DNA from 3 places in the Bradyrhizobium ingae genome. Region 3 is predicted to be linked to each of the others. Evidence: riboswitches for the same ligand, from Rfam matches in the RefSeq annotation. Region 3 holds a riboswitch; each other region holds the start of a gene.
The links. A riboswitch is a leader RNA that binds a small molecule or an ion and turns the genes downstream of it on or off. The one in region 3 is predicted to bind cobalamin.

Region 1: it holds a riboswitch for cobalamin, as region 3 does, so the genes downstream of both, metE (5-methyltetrahydropteroyltriglutamate--homocysteine S-methyltransferase) here and ACV1FX_RS06070 (TonB-dependent receptor) in region 3, are expected to answer to the same signal.
Region 2: it holds a riboswitch for cobalamin, as region 3 does, so the genes downstream of both, ACV1FX_RS01775 (TonB-dependent receptor) here and ACV1FX_RS06070 (TonB-dependent receptor) in region 3, are expected to answer to the same signal.

Annotation. Positions count from the first base shown of each region.
Region 1 covers NZ_JBVUBB010000001.1:359,553-366,923, forward strand. The annotation lists gene ACV1FX_RS01690 (DUF1194 domain-containing protein) at 1-229, opposite strand, end outside; gene ACV1FX_RS01695 (hypothetical protein) at 338-736, shown strand; gene ACV1FX_RS01700 (Rieske 2Fe-2S domain-containing protein) at 840-1,901, opposite strand; gene ACV1FX_RS01705 (hypothetical protein) at 1,898-2,101, opposite strand; gene metE (5-methyltetrahydropteroyltriglutamate--homocysteine S-methyltransferase) at 2,144-4,477, opposite strand; cobalamin riboswitch at 4,580-4,804, opposite strand; gene prpB (methylisocitrate lyase) at 4,838-5,761, opposite strand; gene prpC (bifunctional 2-methylcitrate synthase/citrate synthase) at 5,772-6,953, opposite strand; gene ACV1FX_RS01725 (MmgE/PrpD family protein) at 6,996-7,371, opposite strand, start outside.
Region 2 covers NZ_JBVUBB010000001.1:373,458-380,828, forward strand. The annotation lists gene ACV1FX_RS01750 (DUF6925 family protein) at 1-846, shown strand, start outside; gene ACV1FX_RS01755 (hypothetical protein) at 910-1,491, shown strand; gene ACV1FX_RS01760 (hypothetical protein) at 1,488-1,784, shown strand; gene ACV1FX_RS01765 (CbtB domain-containing protein) at 1,781-1,963, shown strand; gene ACV1FX_RS01770 (CbtA family protein) at 1,973-2,761, shown strand; gene ACV1FX_RS01775 (TonB-dependent receptor) at 2,798-5,227, opposite strand; cobalamin riboswitch at 5,353-5,561, opposite strand; gene ACV1FX_RS01780 (DUF4198 domain-containing protein) at 5,685-6,470, opposite strand; gene ACV1FX_RS01785 (TonB-dependent receptor) at 6,467-7,371, opposite strand, start outside.
Region 3 covers NZ_JBVUBB010000003.1:222,265-229,635, reverse strand. The annotation lists gene ACV1FX_RS06080 (alpha/beta hydrolase) at 1-595, shown strand, start outside; gene ACV1FX_RS06075 (PepSY domain-containing protein) at 602-2,050, opposite strand; gene ACV1FX_RS06070 (TonB-dependent receptor) at 2,063-4,423, opposite strand; cobalamin riboswitch at 4,541-4,740, opposite strand; gene ACV1FX_RS06065 (histidine phosphatase family protein) at 4,829-5,401, shown strand; gene cobT (nicotinate-nucleotide--dimethylbenzimidazole phosphoribosyltransferase) at 5,405-6,460, opposite strand; gene cobF (precorrin-6A synthase (deacetylating)) at 6,496-7,242, opposite strand; gene cobA (uroporphyrinogen-III C-methyltransferase) at 7,236-7,371, opposite strand, start outside.

The DNA.
Region 1 (7,371 bases), on a different contig from region 3:
CGTGGACTCCGGCCTTTAGTGCCTCGATGAATTCGGTGGAGGTGATAGCCTGCGCATATGCTTCACGCCGAAGCTTGAGCCTGCCGCCGTCCAGACCATTGGAGACGTCGACGGCGATAACCAGTTCGACGTCAACATTCACGGGCGCTGGGTCGTCGTCTCGGCGATCGGATTGAGGGAATGCCGAAGTCGAAACCAGGAGCAGGACTCCCAAGAAGAACCAACGCATTCCCAAATCCAGTTCTCAATTGGAAGCCGCGTTCCACAACGAGCGTCTTTTTGGTTGCAACGACGTCCATTGTCAATCGTTGGAAGAGTATCTATTCTGGCTTCTCAAATGACAAGCAATCTGACGGGATCGTGTCCAACCTTCGTCGCGAATATCTGCGCCCTCGTCTTGGCAAGCGTGATTTTGATCGCAGTCGCGATCATCGAGAATGCGCGCTTTGGCCATGTGCTGCCGAGCGATCCGCTCCTTTGCTGCTTTCCTGTGATTGTGATGTTTCTCGTGAGGAGCGAACCATTTTCCTTCGCATTCCTGTTGATCCATCTTGGCGTTTCGATCCGGATAGGTTTCACGGTGCATGACGTATTGGCGGGAAGTGTCCGGTTCAGCCGGGCGGACGATCCGCTCTTCGTCATGGTTTGCTGGACAATGGTGACCATTGTCTCACTCGTTCTGTACGTCTTTGTTCTGACGCTAAGGGCCATTGCTTCCGCATTCTCTCAGAGATAAGGCCGTCCGCGATGCTCGATGGTGCGGCTTTCAGGGCGCTCCGCGCAATTTCGGCCATCGCCTGTGAACGGCCACGGCGTCCACAACAGCCTCAAAATGCCATTTAGCTAAAGCGCGCCTGGCCTTGACTTGCCAGCAATTCCCTGAGGTCCCGGATTGCTGGAAAGACCTCCCGATTCCAGTCTCCGCCCTGCGCGTCGTAGGCGGCTTGCTCCATCTCGACGATCTCGCGATCCTCATCAAAGACCCGGTCGGTGAATTTGGTCAGAAACGGCCAGACAATCTCCAGCGCGCCGGGGATCTTCGGACGCCGGACGGAGAGCATGATGAACGTCCGGTTCTTGCGCTGTTCGACATCGACAGGCGTATAGCCGAGCCAGACATGCAGGACCGGACGCTCACCTGAGGTCCAGAGACGCAGGGACTGGTGCGGGTAGTCCGTCCGGATCGTCATGAGGTCGCGCGGTGCGGCAGAGGGAGCGCGGAGACTGCCCACGATCATGCTCTCACCAAGCGGAGCGCGTTCGCCGGGGCGGCGGAAGCTGTAGTCCAGCTCCATCCAGTCTTTGCCTGATCGCTTGCCGAGATAGCGCGGGCCGACTTTTCCGGTGGTCCGTCGGTGCAGGAACTGATGGTTCATGTCCATCAGGTTCTCGTGCATGAACGTGTAGTGGCAATTGACCACTCGTCCGAACCGTCGCGTCTTGTAGGCGCGATCCGCTGCGGCCCCGAGCGTTGTAGGCGGCGGCTTGGCTGGCAATCGGCCCGGCCATACCAGAACGACCCCATCCAGTTCGCAGCACGGATAGGCGCGCACCCCGTTCGGAAGCTTATCTTTGCCGAGATAGGGAACGTCGACGCAGCGGCCTGAGGAGTCGTAGCTCCAGCCGTGATAGCAGCAGTGCAGATGGCAATCCTTGACGACGCCCTTCGATAGCGGGATCTGCCGATGTGCGCAGCGATCTTCCAGCGCGAACAGATCGCCGGCCTCGGTGCGAACGATGACGATAGGTTCACCCGCAAACGAGGAGGCGAAGGCACGTCCGCGCTTCACCTCTTGCGACCATGCCAGGGGATACCAGTGATCGGGGTGTGACCCCACTTGTCTCAAGTCGGCCGGCGCCTGATTTGCATCGGTGCCGGCCGCATTTCTAACGGAGTTCACGGATTGGACGCCCCCGACGTGCCGAGGTGAATCGCGAGGATCTCTTCGGGGGTCTCCCGAACCTCGATCGTCTGAGCCCCGCTGCCGACGAACTCCAGGATCGTCTTGTCGCCATCGCGCCACATCCCGCCGACCAGCGAGAAATTGACGTGATAGGGCTTACCGCCGTCAAAGCGGGTACATTTGATCCAGAAGCGCATCGGCAGACTCCATTTGAGGCCGAGGGGAGAGTTACATCAGCGTTACGACACCTTTCGGAGCTCGCGTGCGGCAGCGACCATGTTGACGAGCGCCGGACGGACTTCCTCCCATTTGCGTGTCTTCAAGCCGCAATCTGGATTGATCCAGAGCTGCGAGTCCGACAGCCGCTTCCGGGCCAGCGTGATGAGATCCTTCATCTCGCCCGTCTCCGGGACTCGCGGCGAGTGGATGTCGTAGACGCCGGGTCCGATGTCGTTCGGATATTTGAAGCCGGTGAAGGCGTCTAGCAGCTCCATCTTCGACCGCGACGTCTCGATCGATATGACGTCGGCGTCCATCGCCGCAATCGCGTCGATGATGGCGTTGAACTCCGAGTAGCACATGTGGGTGTGGATCTGAGTGGCATCGACAACGCCGGTCGAGCAGATGCGGAAACTCTCCACGGCCCAGTCGAGATAGGTCTTCCACTCGGAGTGACGCAGCGGCAGACCCTCGCGAAGCGCGGCTTCGTCGATCTGGATCATGGTCGCTCCTGCCTTTTCGAGGTCAGTGACTTCGTCGCGGATCGCGAGCGCGATCTGCCGGCAGGCTTCACTGCGCGGAAGATCGTCGCGGACGAACGACCAGTTCAGGATCGTGACGGGACCCGTGAGCATCGCCTTCATCGGCTTCTTGGTCAGCGACTGCGAATAGCACCACCATTCGACTGTCATCGGCTTCGGCCGCGAGACGTCGCCGAACAGGATCGGCGGACGGACGTAGCGCGAACCGTAGGACTGCACCCAGCCGTACTGGGTGAAGACGAAGCCGGAGAGCTGCTCGCCGAAATACTGCACCATGTCGTTGCGCTCGAACTCGCCGTGGACGAGTACGTCGAGGCCGATTTCTTCCTGCCAGCGCACAGTGCGGGCGGTTTCCTCCCTGAGGAACTGCTCGTACTGGGCGTCGGTCAGCTTACCCTTGGCATGGGCGGCGCGGGCATTGCGGACGTCAGCGGTCTGCGGGAACGAGCCGATCGTCGTCGTCGGGAATGCGGGCAGGCCGAAGCGCTTGCGCTGAACCTCTGCGCGGTTTGCAAAGGCGCTTGTGCGACGGCGCATGGCGTCGTCGATTGCCGCCATGCGCTTGGCAACGGCCGCATCGTGGATCTTCGGCGAGGTCTGGCGGGCTTTCGCGGCCTCATCGGAGGCGGCAAGAGCGTCCGCGGCGACACTCGTGTCACCCGCGAGTGCCTTCGCCAGCGTGGAGAGCTCGGCGATCTTCTGCACGGAGAAGGCAAGCCAGCTCTTCACATCAGGGTCGAGACCCGTCTCGAGCTCGAGATCGATCGGCGTATGCAGCAGCGAGCAGCAGGGGGCGATCTGCATACGGCCCATGCCGAGCTTTGCAATGACCGGCTTGTACCGTTCGACCAGCGCCGACAGGTTGGAACGCCAGACGTTGCGGCCGTCGATGACGCCGAGCGAAATCACGAGGTCCTTGCGGGCACCGGACTCGACCTCGCTGAGCTGCTGAGGCGCGCGGATGAGATCGATGTGCAAACCGGCGACGGGCAGTGCGAGTGCCGTCGACAGATTGTCGCCGATCGCACCGAAATAGGTGGCGAGCATGATCTTGATGCCGGGGACGTCCTTGGCGAAGCGCGCATAGGCACGCTGCAGCGCGTTCTGCTCGGTCTCTTTGAGATCGAGAACCAGGCACGGCTCATCGATCTGGACCCATTCTGCGCCGCGCTTAGCCAGTTCCTGGAGTACCTCGACATAGACCGGCAGCAGGCCGTCGAGCAGCGAGACCGGATCGACGGCCATGTCATGGCTCTTGCCGAGCTTCAGGAAGGTGACGGGACCGACCAGCACCGGGCGGGTCTGATAGCCGAGCGCCTTCGCTTCATCGTATTCCTCGATCACCTTGCGCGAGGAGAGCTTGAAGGTCTGGCCCTTGTGGAATTCCGGGACCATGTAGTGGTAGTTGGTGTCGAACCACTTGGTCATTTCCTGCGCAGTCGCGCCGTGACCGTGATGGGCGTGACCACAGCTTGCATCGTGAGTGTCGCCCTGTGAACCGCGCGCCATCGCGAAATAGGTCTTGAGCGAGACCGGGCCGCCCTTCCAGCCATAGGCGTCGGGGATGGCACCGACCATGACGCTGGTGTCGAGCACCTGGTCGTAGAGCGAGAAATCGTTCGACGGGATGATGGTCGCGCCGAGCGATTTCTGGCGCGCCCAGTTGGCGGCACGAAGCCCGGCTGCGGTTTCGAGAAGCTGTTTCTCGGTGATCTTGCCGGCCCAGAAGCCTTCGAGGGCAAGCTTGAGTTCGCGGCGTGGCCCAATGCGGGGCGTGCCGAGTGTTGCGACAGGAAGTGAAAGAGAAGTCATAGCTTTAACCCCTTGTGGTGGGGGCAAAGGCCATGGCGGACGCAGGCAGTGCAGCCGTGATGCGGCAGCTGCTTGGCGTACCACCGGGACACCCCGCCCGTGGACGATTATGTTGTCGGGGCAGGTCTCCTGGCTCGCGGGTCATCGCCTGCATCCTGGCCTTCCCGAAGCATGCGCTTCAGTGACACTTTTGGATGCGGGCTCACCGCTTACAGTTGCGGGGGCAGCGCCGGCATTGCATCAGTCCGAATGGACCGGGAGCGCACCGGCTTCCCTCTTAGCTCCGGATCAAGTGGGACCCGGAGAACCTCGACATCTCCGATTAGCTGCAACGGTGGGGTTCCGTCAACCTCCCGCCGTTCACTTGCGCTGTGGCATACCGCACGGAACGATTGTCTGGACGATCGAAGAATCCAAAGCTTCGTAATTGTGTAATCCGATCGTCGCGTAGAGTTCCGCGCGCGTCTGCATGCGGTCGACCAGCTTATGCGTGCCGCCATCACGCGCAATTGCAGCATAAAGTTCTGCCTGAGCCTTGTTCGCCACGCGCAGCGACGACACGGGCCAGATTATCATCGCGTAGCCCATCGCCTCGAACTCGGCGGCGGTGAAGAACGGGGTCTTGCCGAATTCGGTCATGTTGGCGAGCAGGGGCACGCCCGGCATGCGCTGGGCAAAGGCGCGGAACATCTCGGCGGTGTTGAGCGCTTCGGGGAAGATCGCATCGGCGCCTGCTTCCATGTAGAGCTTGGCACGCGCAACCGCGCCGTCGAGGCCCTCGCTTGCGGCAGCATCGGTGCGGGCGATGATCACGAGATTGCGGCGGCCCTTCGCGGCGGCAGCAACCTTTGCCGCCATGTCGTTTGCATCCGCAATCTTCTTGTCATTCAGGTGCCCGCACTTCTTCGGCAGGATCTGGTCTTCGAGGTGAAGCGCGGCCGCGCCGGCATCCTCGAACACGCGCGTGGCATGCATGACGTTGAGGGCTTCGCCGTAGCCGGTGTCAGCATCGACGAGAAGGGGCAGGCCCGATGCGCGGACGATCTGGCGGATGAAGAAGGCGACTTCATCCACGGTGATGATGCCGAGATCGGGCAGGCCCATCGAGGCCGTCATGGCTGCGCCCGAGAGGTACAACGCCTCGAAGCCGGCCGCCTTGGCCTGGAGCGCCGCCATGCCGTTGTGAGCGCCGGGAAGCTTCAGGATGCCGGGCTGCTTCAAGAGCTCGCGGAAGCAAAGACCAGCGGGCTCTTGCGGCAGATCGGCGGCGACGAGATAGGGCATCCGTTGTTCCTCAGGCGGCGCGAACCGACGAGCGCGATCCATTGCGTTGTGCAAGCGGCACGAAGGTCAGATTCTCCGGGCCGACGTAGTTCGCCGACGGGCGGATGATCTTGTTGTCGATGCGCTGCTCGATGATATGTGCAGCCCATCCCGACGTGCGAGCGATAACGAACAGCGGCGTGAACATCGCCGTCGGCACGCCCATCATGTGATAGGATACCGCGCTGAACCAGTCGAGATTTGCGAACATCTTCTTGGTTTCCGCCATCACGGCTTCGATCCGGTCGGCGATCTCGAACATCTTCATCGAACCGGCCTCGCGCGACAGGCGGCGCGCGACCTCCTTGATCACCTTGTTACGGGGGTCGGCGATCGTATAGACGGGGTGGCCGAACCCGATCACGACCTCCTTGGCGGCGACGCGGTGGCGGATGTCTGCATCGGCTTCGTCCACGTCACCATAGCGCTTCTGCACCTCGAAGGCGACCTCGTTGGCGCCGCCATGCTTCGGCCCGCGCAGCGCACCGATTCCCCCCGTTATCGCCGAATACATATCGGCGCCGGTGCCGGCGATCGAACGGGCGGTGAAGGTCGAAGCGTTGAATTCGTGCTCCGCGTAGAGGTTGAGCGAAGTGTGCATAGCGCGGATATCGGAGTCCGACGGCTTGCGGCCGTGCAAGAGATGCAGGAAGTGCCCGCCGATGGTGTCATCGTTGGTCTCGACCTCGACACGGCGGCCGTTCTGGGCGAAATGATGCCAGTAGAGCAGCATCGAGCCGAGTGACGCCATCAGGCGATCGGCGATGTCGCGGGCGCCGGGATGGTTGTGGTCGTGGGCTTCCGGCAGCACGCAGCCGAGTGTGGAGACGCCGCTACGCATGACGTCCATCGGATGCGCCGCGGCGGGCAGGGCTTCCAGCGCCGCCTTCACGGCGTTTGGCAAGCCCCGCAGGCCCTTCAGCTTGGCTTTGTATGCGGCGAGCTCGGCCGGTGTCGGCAGGCTGCCGTGCACAAGCAGATGGGCGATCTCCTCAAACTCGCAGGTTTCGGCGACGTCGAGAATGTCGTAGCCGCGATAGTGCAAATCGTTACCGGTGCGACCGACGGTGCAGAGCGCGGTGTTGCCGGCGACGATGCCTGAGAGTGCGACCGACTTCTTGGGCGCGGGCTTTGAAGACACTTCGTTCGTCATGATGCCAATCCCTTGATTCCGAGAGAGCTTGCGTTCGCCGCCTTAGCGGCTGGACCAATCGAAGATGCCGGTCGATCCCTTCGCGCCGAGCTGTGATGAATCGACCGTGAAGGTGAGGCCGGAGAGGTCGCCGGCCGTCAGTTCGGGCAGACGTTCGACCAGGCCGAGGAAGCGATCCTGCTCGGCTGGCGCGATGACGCCGTCGGCGAGGCTGCGGAATTTTGCGACATATTGCGGCCGTGCGAATGGGCGCGCGCCGAGCGGATGCGCATCCGCCACTGCCAGCTCGTCGCTCACGGTCGAGCCGCCCTTGAGCGTGACGACCACGCGGCCGCCAAACGCCTTCTGCTTGGGATCATGGCTGTGGTAGCGCTGGGTCCAGACGGGATCTTCGACCGTCGAGATCTTGTGCCAAAGC
Region 2 (7,371 bases), on a different contig from region 3:
AGGGGCGGAATTCGTATCCTGTCCCGGCCGAAGCCACGGCTGATCGCTTCGGAATCGCCGACCAGCGAGAGCTGGAGCCATCGCGTCGCGTTGTGCCTTCCAGAGGATGCGTGCGCGATGCATGGACGCACGACACTGACCGAGATCGGCGCCGACGACCAGGCGCTGCGAAGCCGGGATCGCGGCGGCGTGCTGTTCGATCTCGGCCTCGGCACGCTGCAGATCGACGCCTGCATCCGCGTGGATGACGGGGATGTGATTTCAGCGCTTCGAGATCGCACCGGCCGATCGGTATTCGCGCCGGGCAACGATGCGATGAGGATCATCCTCGCGACCAATCCGCATCGCGTCTTCATCAGCCGGGCCGGGCGAGCCGAGGTGTTTCAGCCGATCCCGCCGCCGGGCGGCCGAAGCCCCGATGGACCGCACACACATGTCTTGCCCAAGCTGCTGGCCCATAACCGAACTCATGCGGCAACCGAGCCACTTCCCGATGGCTGGGTTCCCTGCGCTCATCTCTATCCCGCACATCCGCTCCGAGATCAGCTTGGCCGGAAACGGGAGCTTCAGCCCCAACATCAGGCTGCATTCCAGGCGTTGCTCGAGCGATACGGCGAGCCGGCCACTGCGGCGCTCAAGCGAGAGGTCGTGAGGGCTGTGTTGGCATGCCGAGGCCCGAATGCGTTGGCTTTTAGGAACGATCGCGCCAGTCGCGCGACCGTTCGGGTTGCGCTCCGGCAACTGGCTGCCACCGGGCCGCTGTCCTCGACCTTGGTTGAGTGGCTCGCGGCCTATGATCGGATCGACCTGTCCGAGCCCGAAAACCCCATGGAAGCCCTGCACTGACCCCCAAAAAACTATTGCCTGCCGGCAAATCCAGCTAGAATTGACGAAAAGGAGACCTTCCCAATGGCTTTCAACCTTCTGCCGCCCAATGCGGACCGTATCCGTCTGCATCCGGTTGAGCAGCGCTACGCCGCCATGTTCTGCTTTGCGCTTCTGATGGTGTCCTGCGCGCTTGCAAGCTTCGCATTCGCCTGCGCGACGCCGTTCGCGGCATTTGCGGTTGTCGCCGCGGCATCGCTGCGGCTGGGTCCGGCTCTGCTCGTCGTGACCGGCGCGTGGCTGGTCAATCAGACGATCGGATTTGGCGTACTGCACTATCCGGTGGACGCGAGCACGATCGCCTGGGGCTTTGTCATCGGGGCCGCCGCGCTGGCGGCGACCGCCGCCTCGTCGCTCGCTCTCGGCGCGCTCCCGCAAAACCGCACGGCTCTGGTCCTGGCGCTTGCGTTCGTCTGCGCCTACGCCGCATACGAATTCGCGCTTTTCGCCGCCACGCCGTCCCTGGGCGGTCAAGGCGCCTTCACCTTCGAAATCGTGGCACGGATCGGGCTGCGGAGCGCCGCATGGCTGATCGGCCTCGTTGCCGCCTGCGAAATCGTCCGCCTCCTCAATCCGCTGGGGCGGGGACGCCCGATCTCGACTTGAACGACGAGGCGCACTGGCGCGACGACATCGCGTCCCTGGTTTTTCCCGTCAAAGGACACGGCGCGATTTGCGCCGTGCATCGGGGCGCGCTGCGGACGCTGCTCGGCGCCGAACCCTCGCCAAAGGACTGCTTGCGCTATTTCCTGCGCTTCGAGGATGCGTTTCGGGCGGCGGCCGCGGCCAAGATCGCTCGAAAGGGCATTCCGGCGGGTACCAGCCTGCATCTTACTAGTCGCGACATCGCCCGGAAGCTGATAGAAGACGCTCAAATCGGATGTGGAGAACAGTCATGAGCCAATCCCAGGTAACGCATCTGCCGGTCGCAGCCGGACAGGTCGGGCGGCTTTCGCAGGCCCTGATGGCCATGGTGCTTGGCGTTTTCGTCATCGGCATGGTCGGCTTCTCGCACATCGACGTCGTTCACAATGCGGCGCACGACGTGCGCCATTCGAACGCCTTCCCCTGCCACTGACCGGGCGGCATGAGCACGTTTCGCTCGATCGTCTTCTCGTCGGTCATTGCCGGTTTCATCGTTGGTCTCATCGTCACGGTCGCCCAGCAGTTCGGCACCGTTCCCCTGATCCTGAAGGCCGAGGTCTTCGAGAAGGCCGCGGAATCCCATCAGCATGACGCTGCAGCGGCGCCACAGCCGGCTGCGGCCGGCCAAGACCATCCTGCCCATGACCATGCGGCGCATGACCATGGGGGCCAAGGACATGACGATCACGACCACGGAGCTTGGGAGCCGCGCGACGGGTTCGAGCGCAACGCCTATACGGCCGCCGCGAATGTGCTGAACGCGATCGGCTTTGCGCTGCTGCTCGCTGGCTTCTTTGCCGTGCGAAGCGGTGTGACCGGGGAAGGGGTGGCATGGCACGAGGGCCTGCTGTGGGGATTGGCCGGCTTCGTCGTCTTCACCATCGCCCCCGGTCTCGGCCTGCCGCCGGAATTGCCGGGCGTTCCGGCCGCGCCGTTGCTGTCGCGCCAGATCTGGTGGCTCGTCGCGGTGCTCGCGACGGCTTCCGGCCTCGCTCTGATCGTCTTCCGCCGTTCGATGCCGGCCGCCGTTGCAGGCGTGATCCTTCTCGCTCTGCCCCACCTGATCGGTGCGCCGGAGCTGGAACACGTCGAGACCAACGTGCCATCCTCGCTGTCGCACCAGTTCGTGGTCGCGGTCACCGTGACCAGCCTGATCTTCTGGACTCTACTCGGCGCGGCAACCAGCATCGCTTTTGCCCGATTCGACGCGGGCGCAGACCGGCCGGGCTGACGATCTGTCCCGCACCTCAAAGCGTGCGGATGCGTCTTACCACTTGAACGAAGCCGCCACCTCATAGCTGCGTGGCGCGCCCAGGATAATCTGATCGGTATAACCGGGATCCCCCCACGCCGCGTAGAGCTTGTTCGTCAGGTTTCTCACGCGGAAGCTGATCCGCGTCCGGTCGACGGTCGAGAAATAGGACTTCGGGATATCGACGAAGGCAAAGGCATCGAAGGTCGTATAGGCGTTCATGACGACCAGATTGTCCTGGAAATTGAAACGGTCGCCGACGTGGCGCATGGACGCACCGATCTCGACCGGCAAAGCCGTCTCGAATCGGTAGGACGCACCGGCGTTGGCGACGAAGTTCGGGACATTGGGCGGCGTATTGCCGGAGTAGGACTGGAAGACTCCGTTGCCGTCGACATAGCTGAAGTCGACGAAGCGCGACTGCACGAAGGCGACATTGCCCCACAGCTTCAGCCCGCCGAACGGATTGGTCGCGGCCGCGAGCTCAATGCCCTTGGAGGCAATCTTGCCGGCAACGTTGAAGACGATGCCGCTTTCGGGAACGTAGACGTTCTTGCGCTCGATATCGAATACGGACGCTGTGAACTCGGTTCGCTTGTCTTGCGATTGCACCTTCACGCCGGTCTCGTAGGTCCGCGACGTCGTTAGCAGCAACGGCACTGAAGGCGCGAGGATGAAGATGTTCGCGACCGTCGGATCGGCTGCGGTCGCATACTGGCTGTACAGCATTACGCCCGGCGCGATGTCCCAGGTGTAGCCGATGCGGCCGGTGATAGGATTGAAAGTGGTCGAGAACGGATAGCCCTTGGCAGATTCCAGCACGCCATCAGGGTCGAAGCGCGTGCGGTCCAGCTTGATGTCCTCGAAGCGGATACCGCCGATCAGCGCGAAGGTCGAGGTCAGCTTGATCCGGTCCTCGAACGACAGCGACGCGGTGTTGACACGGGTGTAGATCTTCTCGTCGGTGCGCGAGCCATAGAGCCCACGGTCCGGGTTGAGCAGGTCGACGTAATCGTTTCCGAACAGCGTGTCCTGCGAGACGTTGAACTGGTTGTTGCTCGCCATGACGGTGGCGACGAAGCGGTTGTCCAGACCACCGATGTTGGAGTTGACGGTGAGGTCGGTGATGTTGCCGTAGAGCCGCTGCGCGTGATCGAGCGCCAGGCGCTCACGATAGATGCTCTGCGCGCCGGCAAAACCGCCAACGGTCTGGTCAAATGACGAGATTTCGTTATTGAACCAGTGCCTGTGGGCGTCATAGCCGTAAACCTGGCTCTTCAGCGAGACGTTGTTGGTGATGTCCCACTGGAAGCCGCTGCGCAGCCACAGCTCGCTGGCGCCGCTGTGATTGTCGAGCACGTTGTAGTTCGTGGTCAGCGTGCGCGCATCGATCGTGACCGGGACCGGCGTGCCGCCGCCAAGGTAATAGTTGCTCCAGACCCCGGAGACGATGCCCGTCGTTGGCACGATGCCTGGTGCATTCGCCGGCACCAGCGGCGTCCCCCAGTAGAAGCGGTCATTATCCTGTCGGTATTCGGCCGCGCCCCAGATCTTCAGGCTGTCGTTGACACGATAGTTCAACTGGCCGGAGACATTGCTCAGCTTGGAATAGGTGTCGTCGATGAAACCCTTGTCGTTGAAATGGCTGATGTCGAAGCGATAGTCGAGGCCGTCGATCAACGTGCTGCCGCCCGACCCGTATCCGGCGCGGTAGCCGTTGAAGGAATCGTAGGAGGTGAAGGCTTCGTTGACGATCGGACCTGTGTGCGGCGCCTTGTTGACGTAATTGATGGCGCCGCCAGTCGCGCCGAGACCCGCCACCAGCGAGTCTGGTCCCTTGATGATCTCGACCTGCTGCAAGCTGGCCACGTCCATCGGACGGCCGGTCATGGTCGACGGCCCGATCGGGATGCCGTTGTAGAGGGTGCTGATCTGGTCGCCGGTAAAGCCGCGCATCGAGAAGATGGCGGGCGCGCCCGGCGCATCGCCGCCGATCACGCCGACCGCCACTTTGGCAACTTCGGTCGTCGTCCTGATGCCCTGATCCTGCATAGTCTGCTGGCTGATCACCTCGACGGTCGCCGGCATTTCACGCGCGGTGATGCCGAGCCGCGAACTGACGTCGGTGACGGCGGCCGTGTTCAATGGCGTTTCGACCGGGGCGCTCGCGCTCGAGACGATCGGGCGCGCAACGACGGAAGTGGCCGGCTTGCGGCCTGTGGTCCGACGTGCCGTGCGAGGCTTCTGATTGCCGGGGCTGACGGCTGGCGCAGGCTTTGGAGTAGATGGAGAGACGGTGACGGGACCGATCTCGACAGGCGGCTTGTTCTGGGCCGCGCTCTGCGCGATCGCCGCTGATGACAGCGATACCGAAGAGAGCAGGGAAATCAGGAAAACACGCGAAAACCCTGGCGTAACGCCGGACCGAAAATGAAAATGTTGCACAACAATGCTCTGCGGCGATGCAAACAAACTGTCACCGCGGTTGCCTTAGTCATCTGCCTTCGCCCCAGGCACAGATGTTTCGGCTGCTGGTTCGACACCGGGACACCCCGCCCGATGCGTTCGCGCGTGACTCATGGCTGGCAGCAGGTTTCCTGGCTCGCGGGTTATCGCGTTCGACCGCCTTCCCAGAGGCCCAATTCGGGGCTCCAGTGGTACGTTTGGTCGTCGGCTATCCGCCTACAGTTGCGGGGGCAGCCGCGGAATTGCCCGCTGTAACGGACGCACCGCATTCCCTTTGGTAGCCCTTGCGGGCACTACCGCTTATAAAAATGGCATCCGGCGCTAAGAGCGTCAATATTCGCGTAGTCGGTTCGACCGGCCGGTACTTCGATCGTTGCGAAGTGTGACTGTTTTGCCCCGACTGTAGGAGGAGATCCTCCATGCTCTTTAGAACGGTCTAGCGTTGCTTGGCTAACACATTGAACCACAGCGTCGCGTTGTAGAGATCGGCGGTTGCCTGATCCGGAGTAGCGGATGGCGCGGCGCGATGATCGATCACGAGGAGGTGGGGACCGGGCTTGACGATCGGAATCCCGGCGATGCCGTCAGAATCGGTCTTGAATTTCGGGATGTCCTTCTCCGGGATCGCCGTCTTGCCGTCGCCACTTTCGACCTCGGCGTCGGACTGCGGTTTGCCACGAAACAGCACCTTGATCCTGAGCGTTTCGCCCGGCTTGGTCTTGGCGGGATCGGACAACGGCACGAGTTCGAGATCGTGTCCGAGCACCTCCTGCCACGGCGCGTCGGCCCCCGTGATCGCCTTGGCGAACTTTCCCGACCAGAAGCTCTCGACCGCATCAGGCATCAGCCGCCGCGTCGCGTTGCGATAGAGGCCGTCCTTCGTCTTGATCCAGAAGCCGTTGTCATAGCGCGCCGCGAGCAGCGTGTGTCCGGCATCGTCGAACGGTTTTGATCTGGCAATCTGAACGCCGTTCTCCGAGGCGGCCGCAAGGCCGTCGAGCAGCGAGTTGCGTGCTTTCGACGTGATCGCGAACAGGTCCACCACCTTGTCGGCGAAGGCGGGGGGCCGGTCGTCGGGATGACCGTAGTTGACGACGGCACGGCGCGCGTTCGCCGGCCCGGACAGCGTGATCCAGACGTCATGTGCAGTCGACGGAGCGGCCGAGCAGAGCGTTAACGCAGCCGAGAGCAGCAGAGATTGAATGGAACGGGAAGAGATCATTTGGTCACCAGTTTTGGCGCCGCCGCGGCCACCACTGTCGGGAAGCGATAGCTCACGCCCGCGAGGACAGCGAGGGTCGGCTGGGCGCTGACGAAGATGTCGGATGAATTGGCGTTGACCGGGTTGCCGAAATTGATCGCGATCTCGCTGACCCGATCACCCGGATACCAGGTTGCCTGTGTGAATGCGGTCCACCCCTCAGGCCAGGAATAGGCGATCTTTCCGGTCACGCGCGAGTACGGCGAGGTCGTGATGAGGCCGTCCTGGGTCAGGTTCTTTTTGCCGACGAAGGTCACATAGGCCGAGCCGGACAGTACCTGCGCATTGACGGTCGCAACGTTGAAGTCGACGCCGACATTGGCGACATAGTTCGGCACGTTCGGCACGAAATAGGACGGCGCCGCATCGACGAGGCGCGCCGTTATGCCGGTATAGTTGGCGAACAGGGACACATTGTTGACGGGCTCCTGGATCACGAACCAGCGTGCATCGACATCGTATCCGTTGCGCTGAGCCTTGCCCAGGAACGTAACCGGCAGGCCGGCATCGGCTTGAAACGCCTCGTTCGCGGAGTCGGTCGTCCAATAGCTTGCCAAAAATCTGACGCGATCGAAGGTGAGCTGGAACCCGCCTTCGCGACTGACGATCTTGAACGGCTGAATGCCGGGATTGCCGATAAGCTCCGCGGGCACGTCGACGCTGCGGAAGCCCTGGCCATAATTGGCAAACAGCTCGAGCCATCTTACCGGCGTGATCGCGACGCCGACCTTCGGGCTCGTAACGCCGTTCGAGATGTTTGGCGTCCCGCCGAGCGTGATGCGGTCGTTGATATCGTAGTAAAACTGGTCGTAGCGTGTGCCCGCCGTGAACTTGAGCCAGGGGAGCGGTTTGACCTGGACCT
Region 3 (7,371 bases):
GCTGCTGCTCCTGCACGGCACCGGCGGCGACGAGAACGACCTAATCCCGCTCGGCCGCATGGTCGCCCCCGATCGCGCGCTGCTCTCGGTACGGGGGAAAGTGCTCGAAGGCGGCGCTCCGCGCTTCTTCCGGCGTCTTGCCGAGGGCGTGTTCGACGAGACCGACGTCGTGCGCCGCGCGCATGAGCTTGCCGACTTCGTCGATGCCGCGCGCAACGAGTACGGCATCGCGGCCCCGGTGGCGCTCGGCTATTCCAACGGCGCCAACATCGCCGCCGCCATGCTGCTGCTTCGGCCGCAAGCCCTGGGCGGTGCCGTGCTACTGCGCGCGATGGCACCATTGGCAAAGCCGCCGCAGGCCGACCTGGCGGCCAGGTCGGTGTTGCTACTCTCCGGTCAGCACGATCCGATCGTTCCGCCCGGTAATGTGAACGGCCTTGCCAGGACGCTCGCCACATCAGGCGCGCGCGTCGAGGAGCGCGTCTTGCCGGTCGGACATCAGCTCTCCCAGCTCGACGTCAATCTGGCGCGCGACTGGCTGTCGGACGAAGCATTGTCAGGCAGACCACGACATAATCAGGCCGCGGACGCCTGAGGCGCGTTACTGCCGCGACATGTTGGCGCCGATTGTGTAACGCAATCGGCGCCAACCGATGACAATGCCGGTAAGCGAGAACAGGAATCCGAGGGCACACAATCCGACGATCAGCGCGCTGCGCAGTTGCGGATGCGCCAGCAGGCTCGGAAAGTCCAGCGTGTGCAGCGCACTGTAGAGCCAGCGATAAGCACGTCGCGACGAATCCAGCTTCTGCAGCACCACGCCGTTCGAACCGTCGATATCAAACCAAACGCCGCCGCATCTCGTGCGATAGACGGGCGCACCCGGCAGCGCGGGCGATGCAGGATAATCATCGTTTCCGTCGACCAGCGTTGGAACGTCGCATCCGGCCGCAAGACGCTCGGTCAATCCTGAGATATCGCGAGCATTCAAGAATGGCTGTTGCTCGTCCCACCTCGAGTCCTCTGCCCTGACCAGGATCTGCTCACCGACGCCGACCCGGTCGCGCCGGTAGACTCTGCCGTTAAAGGCGAACCACTCGACCTCGCGAGCCGATGGCGGGATCGGCGGCCAATTCACCGCCGCTAGCGCGGGCCCATCGAGCGCTGCAGCCGCGACATTGGCTTCGGCCTGCGTCAACTGCCCGCGCGAGAACAAGCGTCCGTGATCCATGGACAGCCAGCCGCTGAAGACCCAGGTCAGCACGAAGGTCGTCGCCAATAATCCGATGACGTGATGCAGGACATGCCAGCCGCGATAAGGCGACTGCATTCGGCCGCCGCGAAGCTTAAGCCGCGCGATTCCCAGCACTGCGCCGAGCACAGCCGCGATCAGCGCGAACAGCGCGAGTGTCCAGACCACCCTGTCCCAGAGCGCCCACTTGCTCCTCAAGCCGGTGGGATAGATCCAGTGCACGACGCTGCCGACCAGATTCCACCCACGCTCGCGCCGCGTCGTATCCAGGACGATCTCGCCTGTCACCGACGATACGTAAAGCTCCGTGCCATCGGCATCGGCGAGTGCCACCCGAAATAGCGGCCGATGCCGGTCGAAGCCATTGGGCACGCTCCATTGATCATAATCGGCAACACCGACGACTTGCACGCGGGCAACATCAAGCCCGCGTCGTCGCGCATGATCGGTCGCGATGGCAAGCGCGACGTCCGGCGATGTCACGGTGGCCTCAGTGCCGTCCGTTGCTCGGATGGCACGCGACCGCGATGGCGACACGACGACGTAGACGGGATTGTCGCCCCGCCGGATCAGCCGCACGCGCGTCACGTCGGACAGTTCGCTCGCCACCACGGCGTCCGACGGCCCGATCGCCCTACCGACATTTCCCGACGGCGCGAGACCCTCAAAGCGTTCCGCTTCACTCAGCGAGGGAAACGGAACGAAGTGCATCACGATCCCGCTTGCGAACCACATCGCAAACAGGAGGCAGAACGCAATCCCGAGCCAGCGGTGCAGCAGGATCATTGCGCCCAGCATGCTATCAGTGCCTCACCACTTGAACGCGGCGGAGATCTCGTAGGTGCGCGGTGCGCCCAGCAGGACCTGATCGGGGTAGAACGGATCGCCCCAGACCGCATAGCGCTTGTCAGTGACGTTGCGCACGCGGAACGTCAGACGCGTCTGCTCGACGGCGGAGAACACCGACTTCGGGATGTCGACGAAAGCGTAGACGTCCGCGATCGTGTAGGCGTTCAGCGTCACGGTGTTCGCATCGGTGTTGTAGCGATCGCCGACGTGACGTCCGACGACGCCGAACTCCACCGGCCATGGTGTAAAGAAGCGATAGGACGCGCCGGCATTGGCGACGATGCGCGGCACATTCGGCGGCGTGTTTCCGGAGAACGAGCCACCGGCGAAATCGTAGTCGGCATAGCGCGCATCGACGTAGGCGATATTGCCCCACAGCCGCATGGCATCCGTCACGCGCACGGCACCGGCGAGCTCAACGCCCTTGGACTCCTGCCGCCCGGCGATATTGAGCTGCATGCCGCCGGCGGCCGCGTAGACGTTCTTGCGCAAGATGTCGTAGGCCGAGAACGACCACTCAGCCCTGTTGTCCCAGAACAGATGCTTGACGCCGGTCTCGTAGGTACGCGAGGTCGTCAGGTCGAGCGGCTGGGTGGGCGCGAGCAGGAAGACGTTGTTGGCCGAGACATCGGCGCCGGTCGCGTACTGGCTGAAGAAGGTCAGGCCGGGCACCGCTTCCCAGGTGTAGCCGATGCGGCCCGTCACCGGCGCCCAGTCTTTCGTGAACGGAAAGCCTGCCTTCTCGAGGCCGCTGACGTTGGTCGAATTGCGGTCGAGCCCTATATGCTCGACGCGGAGACCACCGACCAGCGCAAAGCTGCGCGTCAGCTTCAGCCGGTCCTCGAACGACAGCGCCTCGTTGTTGATCCGCGCCGTTTGCTGCTGAATCGTGAGGGGGCCATAATAGCCACGCACGGGATCGACGAGCGTGACGGAATCGTGGGGAAAGTCGGCGTTGGCCGCGCCGGGTCTGACGAAATCAAGATCGCTTGCGGCAAGCGTTGTGACAAGGCGGTTGTCGAAGCCTGCGATATTCGCATCCCAGGTTAGATCGGTAATGTTGCCAAACAACCGCTGGCTATGTGCAACGTAAAAGCGGCCGCGATCGACTTGGTTCGAAACAGAGTTGAAGGCCTCCACCTCGTTGTTGAACCACGAGCGCTCCGCGCCATAGCCATAGGCTTGGCTCTTCAAGGTCAGGTCCGGCGCGAGCTTGAGTTCGAAGCCGCCGCGCAGCCACACTTCCTGCGCCACATTGCGATTATCGAGAACGTTGTAGTTGGTGTTGAAGGTACGATCGTCGATCGTGATGGGGCCAAGATTGGTCCCGCTGCTCGAGACATAAGTGCCCGAAACGATCCCCGTCGTCGCGTGCGAACCGCTGAAAGCAATCGGCACCAGCGGCGCACCCCAATAGGCCTTCGAGCGGTCCTCCCGGTACTCGATCGCGCCCCAGATCTTGAGATTGTCCGAGATGCGATAGTTGAGCTGGCTAGAGACGTCGAGCGTCTTGGTATTGGTGTCGTCGGCAAAGCCGTTGAGCGAGGAGCGGCTGACGTCGAACCGGTAGTCCAGGCCCTGCACATTGGTGCTGCCACCGGAGCCGTAATAGGTGCGGAACGAGTTCAGCGAGTCGTAGGCGAAGAACGCCTCGTTCTGCACCGGCCCGGTGTGCGGCTGCTTGGTCACGAAATTGATCGCGCCGCCGCTGGCGCCCTCGCCTGACATCAGCGAGGCAGGCCCTTTCAGAAATTCGATCGCCTCAAGATTGGCCGTGTCCATGACGCGGGAGGTCATGTTCTGTGGGCCGATCTTGATGCCGTTGTAGAGGGTGTTGATCTGGCTGTTGGTGAAGCCGCGCATCGAGAAGGCTGAGGGCTCGGCCGGATTGTCTCCGGCAGTAACGCCGACGGCACCCTGAGCGACGTCCGAAACGGTGCGGTAGCCCTGCTCGCGGATCGTCTCTGCCGAGATCACCTCCACGGTCGCGGGCACCTCGCGCGCGGTCAGTCCCAGGCGTGAAGCGCTTGCGGCCACCGCGTTCGTGTTCAGTGGGGTCTGTGTCACGTTCTGAACGGCCTGCTTTTGCGTGGTCGTGGCGGTCGCCGCTCGGTTCGGCGCCGGTCGCCGGGCGCTCCGCTCATCGCGTCTGTTCGGCTTGGCTGGCTTGCGGTTCTGGTCGATCTGGCGAACCTCGACGGGCGGCAATTGCTCGCGGGCTTGCTGCGCAACGGCTGCGGAAACATCGACGAAGATAAACGGGGTGAGAATGCCGGACGCGCGCAGGAATTTGGGCAAATTGCCGGTACGGGCAGAAGACATGGTTCGGGCCTCGGTATGACGTCAGTGGCACGTCACAGCGAACCAAGTCTCAACCTTCAGCGCATTTCCCGCCTCCGGCTAAGCCAAATGTCTGTACTCCCCGACCGACATCTTCGCGTGTGACCACGGCTGACGGCAGGTCTCCTGGCTCGCGGGTCATGACCTCTTCGCCGCCTTCCCGGGACCGAGAGCCCAGTGGCTTGTGACGAAGGATTCTCCGCTTACAGTTGCGGGGGCAGCTACGGCATTGGGGAAACTCCCCGCACCGCATTCCCTTTTCATCCCCGGATGGGGAAACCGTCACGAGCATCTATGATTAAGAGCAAGAGAGAGTCAATGTGGAAGCTGCGGCGTTCTTGTCGCAGCAGCGCAAATATCCTTTGCAAGTATCGTTGGAGACGTTGAATGGAAGGGGACACCTTCCTCTGGCTCGTAAGACACGCCGTTGTCGATGGCATCGCAGGGACGATCCACGCCATGGACGCGCCGGCCGATCTCAGCGACCGGACGCGACTGGACGCTCTGCGACGGCATCTGCCGGCGGGGGCCGCGAGCTACGCGAGCCCGGCCCGGCGGACCCTCGAAACGGCACGCGCGCTCGGGCTTGAGCCGGTCTGCGTGCCCGCCTTCAGCGAGCAGGATTTTGGCGAATGGAGCGGACGACGTCACGATGAACTCGCTGCCGCGGGCGGCGCGGCCTATGCAAAGTTCTGGGCCGATCCGGCCGGCTCGAAGCCCCCAGGCGGCGAAAGCTTTGAAGACCAAATCGCCAAAACGCGCGAAGGCCTTCACCGTATCGAAGGAGGATCAGCGATCCTCATCGTCCATTCCGGCACCATCCGCTCTGCCCTATGCATCGCGCTCGACCTCGCACCACAAGCGGCCCTGCGTTTTGCGATCGATCCGCTCTCGCTCACCCGCATCGACCGGCTGTCGGATGGCTGGCGCGTCGTCTCGGTCAATCAGACGATCGCTTGAGTCTCACGCCGGGCGGTCCGGAACATTGGCCTGCGCGAACGTCGCCATGCCATTGTGCAGAGCGCAAGCAAGCCGCACCAGCGGCAGCGCGATCGCCGCGCCTGATCCCTCCCCGAGCCGGAGATCGAGGCTGACCAGCGGCTGAACGTTCAGGGCACGAAGCACCAGGCGATGCCCCTGCTCCGCCGACTGATGCGATGGCAGCAGGAACGGCTGACATGACGGATTGAGGCGCGCGGCCGCCAGCGCAGCAACCGACACGATGAAGCCGTCGATCAGCGTTGGGATACGCCGCTGCGCGGCCGCGATGATCGCGCCGCAGATCGCCGCGATTTCAAGGCCGCCGACCGTACGCAGGACCTCCTCCGCGGACGCCGCCTTCGTCAGGCCATGCCGCACGAGCGCAGCATCGATCACGCGCGCCTTGTGTGCGCGACCCGCAGCATCGACACCGGTGCCGCTGCCTGCGATTTCGTCGGCGCTCACACCCAGCAGGCTTGCCGCGATCGCTGCCGAGGCCGTGGTGTTGCCGATTCCCATCTCGCCGAGGATGAGGAGATCGGGCTGCTTCGCCGCCGCACGCGCCACCGCGCGCTGCCCGCATTCGAACGCAAATGCCAGTTCCGCCGGCTCAAGCGCGGCTTCCACGCTGAAATCGCGGGTGCCGCAGCGCGGCTTGTCCGCGACGATCCCCGCGACCTCCGACTGCGCCAGTGAGCCGGCGTCGACGACCTCGAGGCTCGAACCCAGTTCACGCGCCAGCACCGAGATCGCGGCACCGCCCGCGGCGAAATTCGACATCATCGCGATCGTGACTTCCTGCGGATAGGCCGATACGCCCTGGGCAACGATGCCGTGATCGCCGGCAAAGATGATGATCGGCACGCGCGCGGCGCGAGGCTCTTCCGTCTCCTGGAGGCCCGCAAGATCAATCGCGACCTGCTCGAGCCGGCCGAGTGCGCCGGTCGGCTTGGTCAGTTGCGCCTGCCGCGCGATCGCCGCCTCGCGATGCGCGGTCGAGATATCCGGGCATTTCCCGTAGACCCAATTGGGGAGCATGTTGTCCTGCCTCCGTTCACGCGACTGCGGTTGTGTCACGCTCTGCGTTTGAGAATGTAGCTGTCCATGATCCAGCCGTGCCGTTCGCGCGCCTCTTGCCGTGCCGCGGCGATACGCGGGCCGATCTCAGCCAATGCACCCGACATGACGATCTGGTCGGACATGCCGAGATAGGCACCCCACCAGATCTGCAGGCCCTCCGGATCGAGTGACTGAAACGCCGTGCCGCCATCGAGCATCACGACCACGGTGTCGGTACCGTCAGGCCAGCCGCCTTCGCGCAGTCGCCGTCCTGTGGTCACCAGGAACGGCTCGCCGATATCGTTCAGCGGCAGCGCATGCGCCGCGCACAGCGCCTGGATCGAGGTGATGCCGGGGATGACTTCGATCGCGGGCACAGGATCGAGCCGTCGAGCGATCCGCAAAGAGGAGTCATAGAGCGACGGATCGCCCCAGATCAGCAGCGCGACGCGGCCATCGCGTCCGAGATGGGCCGCGATCGCCTGCGACCACGTCGCGGCGACAGCATCGTGCCAATCATCGACGCCCCGGCGGTAATCGGCCTCGGCGTCGCGCACCGGCAAGTCGAACTCCGCGATGCGTGTTTCCTTGTTGGTGAGCACCTCGGCGCAGATCGCCCGCCGCAATTCGGCGAGATCGGATTTCTGCGCTCCCTTGCGCGGGATCAGGACGAGATCAGCCGCGTTGATGGCACGGATCGCGGCGAGCGTAAGCTGCCCGGGATCGCCGCAACCAATACCTATCAAGGAGAGCATCAGCATGACGGATCGACCTCAGCCAGAGCCCCGAACAGGATGACGGCGGCCGAGGTTGCCGCGCCACCTCGCGAGAGCTGTTCGGCAAGTTCGGCAATCGTCGTCCGGACGAGCCGTTCATCGGCCCGGCCGAGC